3 regions of the Bordetella holmesii genome follow, and region 1 is predicted to be linked to each of the others. Evidence: predicted binding sites of a transcription regulator. Region 1 holds the regulator's gene; each other region holds the start of a gene.

Region 1 (2,200 bases):
TGTACAGTCTGGCAGGGTTAAGCGTGCGAAAACGAAAGCGTAAGCGAATCGCGGCGACCGAGCGCGTGGTTCGCCCAGCGGCAATCGCGCCGAATCAGAGTTGGTCAATGGACTTTGTGGCCGACGGCCTAGCCTATGGCCGCCGATTCCGCTGTTTGACTATCGTCGATGACTACACTCGCGAATGCCTGGCCATCGAGGTCGATACGTCGTTGCCGGGACTGCGTGTTGCCATGGTGCTGCAACGGCTGGCGGAGATGCGTGGCCTGCCGCGATCTATTACCGTGGACAACGGGCCAGAGTTCGCCGGAAGAGCCTTGGACGCCTGGGCCTACCAAGCAGGCGTAAAGCTGTCGTTTATTCGGCCGGGTAAGCCGGTGGAGAACGCTTATATCGAAAGTTTCAACGGCAAGTTCCGCGACGAATGCCTTAACGAGCACTGGTTCTTGTCCCTGCGACAGGCTAAAAGCTTGATCGAAAACTGGCGAGTCGAGTACAACACCGATCGGCCTCACAGCGCGCTCGGATATTTAACGCCGGCGCAATTCGTGCAGGCTCATCAGAAAGAAGGTCTTTTACCCCTGGGCTCTATGTCGGTGCCGTACTAAATCTGGGGGCAGGTCAACCACACCTTGGATGTGCCAATCCTGAGTATCTGACGATGGCTTTGCGCGAATCGACCGCAAACCAGGGGCCAGCCATGACCGCGTAGCGTCCCCTGCTTGCGGTAGTCGCTAGAAACGGGAGTATCGCCCTGGCATCGCTTGCATTTTTCAGCTGTGTCCCCCAGAATCACGCTGTATATACATACAGTCCGTGGTTCACACAAGCCCCGGGCCATCATTGGGATCATTACCATGGCCACCAAACTCACGGATCGCCAGCAGGAAATTCTCGACCTGATCCGGCAAACCGTCGCCCGTACCGGCTTTCCCCCCACGCGCGCCGAGATCGCACAGGCGCTGGGCTTCCGGTCGCCCAATGCCGCTGAAGACCACCTCAAGGCGCTGGCACGCAAGGGCGCCATTGAACTGACCGCCGGTGCCTCGCGTGGCATCCGCCTCAAAGGGCCCGAGCCCAGTGCGCCCAGCCAGGCTCTGCTGCCCCACCCTGCTCTGGCGCAGTTATTGCTGCCACTCGTGGGACGCGTAGCTGCCGGCTCGCCCATCCTCGCGGCCGAACATGTCGAACGCGAGGTGGGCGTGGATCCAGGCCTGTTTGCCCAAGCCCCTGACTACCTGCTCAAAGTCCGCGGCATGAGCATGCGCGATGCAGGCATACTCGAGGGCGATCTGCTGGCGGTCAAAAAGGCGGCTGAAGCGCGCAACGGCCAAATCGTCGTGGCGCGCCTCGGCGACGATGTCACCGTCAAACGCCTGCAACGCCACGGCAGCCGTATCGAGCTGCTCCCCGAAAACCCCGAGTTCGCACCCATCGTGTTGAGCCCGGACGACGAGTTCGCACTGGAAGGCATCGCGGTGGGCTTGATTCGCACCCATAGCCTGCACTGACGCAGCCCGCACAAAAACAGCAGCCATAAAAAAGGTTCATCGCGGAATAGCGTGGAGCCGTGCTTGATTGCCGTTACGCTTGATCCTTGATTTTTCAAGGATCAAGGCCGGGATCATGCTGGACCGCAAGACGATCGAGAGGTTGGGTGGGTGGGAAGGTTATCGGGTGGAGCGGGTCGTGTGGCCTGAAGGTGAGAGCCGGACGGTCACGATTTACCTGAAGCCTTCAGCGCGAACGATGCACTGCGAGCACTGCGGCAACCGATGTCGGCAGGTGCATGAGACGACCACGCGCCGGGTGCGGGATCTGCCGCTAATGGCGCTGCGAGTGACGCTGGTAGTGCCGCGTCGGCGGGTCTGGTGCGAGCAGTGCGGTGGACCGCATCTGGAGAGGCTGAGCTGGCTGGGCCGTTACCAGCGAGTGACCGACCGGCTGGCCGAGGCGGTCAGCCAGTTGCTTGAGTCCAGCAACATTCTGGCCGTGGCGCGCTTCTTCCAACTGGGTTGGCACACGGTCAAGGCGCTGGACAAGGCCCTGCTGCGACGGGCGATCCAAGAGCCGGACTGGAGCCAGATCCACTACCTAGCGATGGACGAGTTCGCTCTACACAAGGGCCATCGTTATGCCACGGTCGTTGTCGATCCGATCCGCCGTCAGGTGCTATGGATCGGTGATGGCCGCTCGCGCG
Region 2 (2,200 bases), 730 kb from region 1:
CTGGCGAGCGGGTAGGCCGCGGCACCCTGATCACGTTCCAGGCAATAACCCAGGCCTCGCACAGTGATGATCTTGACGCCGCTGGGCTCAAGTTTTTTGCGCAGGCGATGGACGTAGACTTCAATGGCGTTGGTGCTGACTTCCTCGCCCCATTCGCAAAGGTGGTCGACGAGCTGCGTCTTGCTCACCATACGGCCGCTGCGGGCCAGCAGAATTTCCAGCAGGCTGACCTCGCGAGCCGAAAGATCGAGAGTGTGCTCGTCCACCGTCGCCACCCGACCGGTCTGATCAAAGACAAGTCGTCCATGACGGATGACGGTGGCGCCGCCGCCCGCGCCGCGGCGGGTGAGGGCGCGCACGCGCGCTTCGAGTTCCGAGAGTGCGAAAGGCTTTGCCATGTAGTCATCCGCACCCAGGTCCAGGCCTTTGACGCGTTGTTCGACGCTGTCGGCCGCCGTCAGGATCAACACCGGTAGCACCGAATTGCGCGCCCGCAGGCGGCGCAGCACTTCAAGGCCAGTCAGCTGAGGCAGACCGAGATCGAGGATGAGCAGATCGAAGGGTTGGGCCGCCAGCGCCGAGTCGGCGGCGAGCCCGTCACGCACGGCATCCACTGCGTAGCCATTGTGGCGCAGGGAACGCGACAGGCCATCGGCCAGGATGCTGTCGTCTTCGGCAATCAGGATGCGCATGCGGTACGGCGGTAGTTGGCCGGCGTGCGCCGGCAGGCTGTTTCGAAGGGGGGGGGGCGGTGGCCCCTGCGACGCCGGGCTTGCCAGCGCTTTGCGGGTAGTGTGCCTTCCGTGTTGCGAGCCATTCTGTCACAGGCCGCAGCCCTTGCCACTCAGGGATTACGTGGAAAACTTACGCATACTGTTTGTTTATACAGTATACTCCGATGCCATAATCCGCGTTCGCACCCAATTGATCCAGCGGGGTGGCCCTTCGGGGGCCGGCCCGCAACGATTGGCACGATAGACCCGCTCGACCCGTCTGGCCGGCTCCTGCCCGGCCACACATATAGGACTCTCCATGGACGACAAAACCAGCAAGGCCGCATCGGAAAAAGCCAAGGCCCTGGCCGCAGCGCTCTCCCAGATCGAAAAGCAGTTTGGCAAGGGCTCGATCATGCGCTACGGCGACAATGAGGTCGAGCACGACATCCAGGTCGTTTCCACCGGTTCGCTGGGTCTCGACATCGCATTGGGCGTGGGTGGTCTGCCGCGGGGCCGTGTCGTAGAAATCTACGGCCCCGAATCCTCGGGCAAGACCACGCTGACACTGCAGGTCATCGCCGAAATGCAGAAGATCGGCGGCACTTGTGCCTTCGTCGATGCTGAGCACGCGCTGGATGTCCAATACGCCTCCAAGCTGGGTGTCAACCTGGCGGATCTGCTCATCTCCCAACCGGACACCGGCGAGCAAGCGCTCGAGATCACCGATGCACTGGTGCGCTCCGGTTCGGTGGATCTTATCGTTATCGATTCGGTCGCGGCTCTGGTGCCCAAGGCCGAAATCGAGGGCGAGATGGGCGACTCCTTGCCGGGTCTGCAGGCGCGCCTGATGAGCCAGGCTCTGCGCAAACTGACCGCCACTATCAAGCGCACCAATTGTATGGTGATCTTCATCAACCAGATCCGCATGAAGATCGGCGTGATGTTCGGTAACCCCGAAACCACCACCGGGGGCAATGCACTGAAGTTCTATGCTTCTGTGCGCCTGGATATCCGTCGCATTGGCTCCATCAAAAAAGGCGACGAAGTCGTCGGCAACGAAACTCGCGTCAAAGTCGTCAAAAATAAGGTGGCGCCACCGTTCAAGCAGGCCGAGTTCGACATCATGTATGGTGCCGGCATTTCGCGCGAAGGCGAGATCATCGACCTGGGCGTAGCTGCCAACGTGGTTGAAAAATCTGGTGCTTGGTACAGCTATAGCGGCAATCGCATCGGCCAGGGCAAGGACAACGTGCGCGAGTATCTCAAAGAGCACAAGGCCATGGCGATCGAGATCGAAAACAAGGTTCGCGAAAATCAAGGCATCGTCAGCCGGGCGGCAGAGTTTGCCCCCAGCGCCGAAGAACGCTCCGAAGATTGAGCACGCCAGGGGGAGTTCCCTCTGGCTCACGCTTTGCGGTGTTTCATGATCACGCGTTCTTTCGATAGCCAGCGTCAGCGTCAACAGCGCGAGAATGAATTCGAGA
Region 3 (2,200 bases), 170 kb from region 1:
GCTTATCTGATGCGCGATGAGCTCAAACAGCTGTGGTTCTACCAACACCCCGGCTACGCCCGCCAGGCATGGGATCACTGGCTGCAACAGGCTCAGGGCAGCGGCATCGCCGCCTTGGCTCACTTCGCGCTCAAGCTAAAAGCCTATCTGCACGGGATTCTGTCTCGCTGTCGCCACCGGCTCAACACCAGCATCGTCGAGGGCATCAACAACACCATCAAAGTCATCAAGCGCCGCGCCTACGGCTACCGCGATCAGGAGTACTTCTTCCTCAAGATCCGGTCTGCATTCCCCGGTATTCCTCGATGAACCAAAAAAATGCCCAGCACGCCAAGAGGTTTGCCATTGCGGTCCGCCCCGGCGCGGACCGCGGTGGCATAGGAGGCGACCTGGGCATCGCCCAGCAGGCGCTCACACTGAATATCCAGTGCCGCGTAATCGCCACCGCTGGCCGTGGCCATGCCGCGCCGGAACCATTCGGAGTGCGAAACGTCGGCACCCATGACTTGAGGATAGCGGCCAGGCCTGCCACTGGCCACCACACGGCCACTGGCATCGGCTACCCAGAGATCGAGATAGACGGTATAGCTGTCCAGAATCACGCTCAACCGCTCGCTGGCATGGCGCTCACCCTGCCCTGAACTGAGCAGATCCACCAGCGATGAGTCGGTGGCCCACCAGCGGACATCGCAGGAGCGCTCGTAGAGATTGCGATCCATGGTTTCTATCATGTTGGAAGCCAGATCGCTTAGCCGCCTGCCTTCGTAGCCACGGATCTCCTGCAACGTGTGTTCGCTGATACGGATCAGGTCGGCAATGGAGCCGGCCAACTCCTGTTTCAGGGCATCGGCGATGCCGGTGATTTGCTCGGAGACGAATTGCACCTGATTGGCCACGACCGCAAACCCCCGCCCCGCCTCGCCGGAGCGCGCCGCCTCGATACGGGCATTGAGGGATAAGTATTTGGCTTGCTGGTTGATGTCGACGATGCTGGATATTTTTTCGTTGGAGATTTTTTCCACGCGGCGCGAAAGCTCGACGATCTTCTCGGGAAGGTAAGCCATGATGACGGCTCCTCAGGCAGGTTGAATGACAGCGGACAGCCCTTGAGCAAGCAGAAAGCGTGCCAAGGTTGCCGCGGGGCAGCCCTCTCCAGGCGCCCCGCCGTCAACCCATTTTCCTGCCCAGGCGCCCCCTTTTGGGGCATGCATGGAGCACTAATATGGTGCCGCATCAGCATGGGTCATTCGATTCGATTTACTGTATATTTATACAGTCATTGAAATTTCGCCATGCCTACGCCCGAACACATCCACCCCGCACTTTGGCGAGCCACGCAACTGGCCCGGGCCAGCGCACGCGTGGTGCCCACCGGCCACAGTGAACTGTCCGCGCAACTGCCCGAGGGCGGTTGGCCCATAGGTTGTCTGACCGAACTGCTGCTGCCTCATCCGGGCAGCGGTGAAGTGCGCCTGCTGGCTGCGGCCATCGCCGAACGCGACGATGCCCGTGCGATCGCGCTGGTGCAGCCGCCTTTCACGCCGCATATCGCTGCCTGGCGGCAATGTCGGCTCGCTCCCGAACGCTTGCTGTGGGTGGCGCCGCCGCGCCCGGGCGATGCCTTATGGGCTGCCGAACAAATCCTCAAACACGCCAGTTGCACGGCCTTGCTTTGCTGGTTGCCGCAGGTGCGCCCCGAATCCCTGCGCCGGCTGCATCTGGCCGCGCAGGCCAGCGATACCTTGTTTTTCGTATTGCGCCCGGCGCAAGCCGCGCATCATGCGTCGCCCGCACCGCTGCGCCTGGCCCTGGCGCCCGCGCCCAACGGGCTGTCCATCCAGATTCTCAAGCGCCGCGGTCCGGTGTGCGACACCCCGATTTTCCTGCCGCTGGACGGTACCCCAAACCGGGCAGCTCAAGTCTTTACTCCTCATGCGCCTCTGGATCGCCATCCATCTCCATCATCTGTCTCTGGACAGTGTGCAAGCCCGGTGGCCTGAGCCGGGTTACTGCGGCGCCCTCCTCGAGCAGGAACGCATCGTGGCGCTCACGCCAGCGGCATGCCAGGCAGGCATGGAAATCGGCATGCGGCGCGCCAGCGCCCTGGCCCTGGCGCCCAGTGCCGATCTGCGGTTGCGCGACCCGCAGGCCGAAACGCGCCGCCTGCACGAAGCCGCGCTGGCCCTGCTGCAGTACACCC

The links. Region 1 encodes LexA, which represses DNA repair genes until DNA is damaged. Its sites were predicted from a motif close to ACTGTATNNNNATACAGT; they were not measured.
Region 2: a site for LexA is predicted at 873-890, ahead of recA (recombinase RecA). Genes of this name have one in related genera too.
Region 3: a site for LexA is predicted at 1,260-1,277, ahead of imuA (translesion DNA synthesis-associated protein ImuA). Genes of this name have one in related genera too.

Annotation. Positions count from the first base shown of each region.
Region 1 covers NZ_CP085973.1:1,091,141-1,093,340, reverse strand. The annotation lists one part of gene LK440_RS05160 (IS3 family transposase) at 1-608, shown strand, start outside; gene lexA (transcriptional repressor LexA) at 858-1,511, shown strand; gene LK440_RS05150 (ISL3 family transposase) at 1,627-2,200, shown strand, end outside.
Region 2 covers NZ_CP085973.1:1,825,554-1,827,753, reverse strand. The annotation lists gene LK440_RS08730 (response regulator transcription factor) at 1-692, opposite strand, end outside; gene recA (recombinase RecA) at 1,033-2,094, shown strand; gene recX (recombination regulator RecX) at 2,140-2,200, shown strand, end outside.
Region 3 covers NZ_CP085973.1:1,261,071-1,263,270, reverse strand. The annotation lists gene LK440_RS06015 (ISL3 family transposase) at 1-309, shown strand, start outside; gene LK440_RS06010 (methyl-accepting chemotaxis protein) at 255-1,064, opposite strand; gene imuA (translesion DNA synthesis-associated protein ImuA) at 1,293-2,000, shown strand; gene LK440_RS06000 (Y-family DNA polymerase) at 1,933-2,200, shown strand, end outside.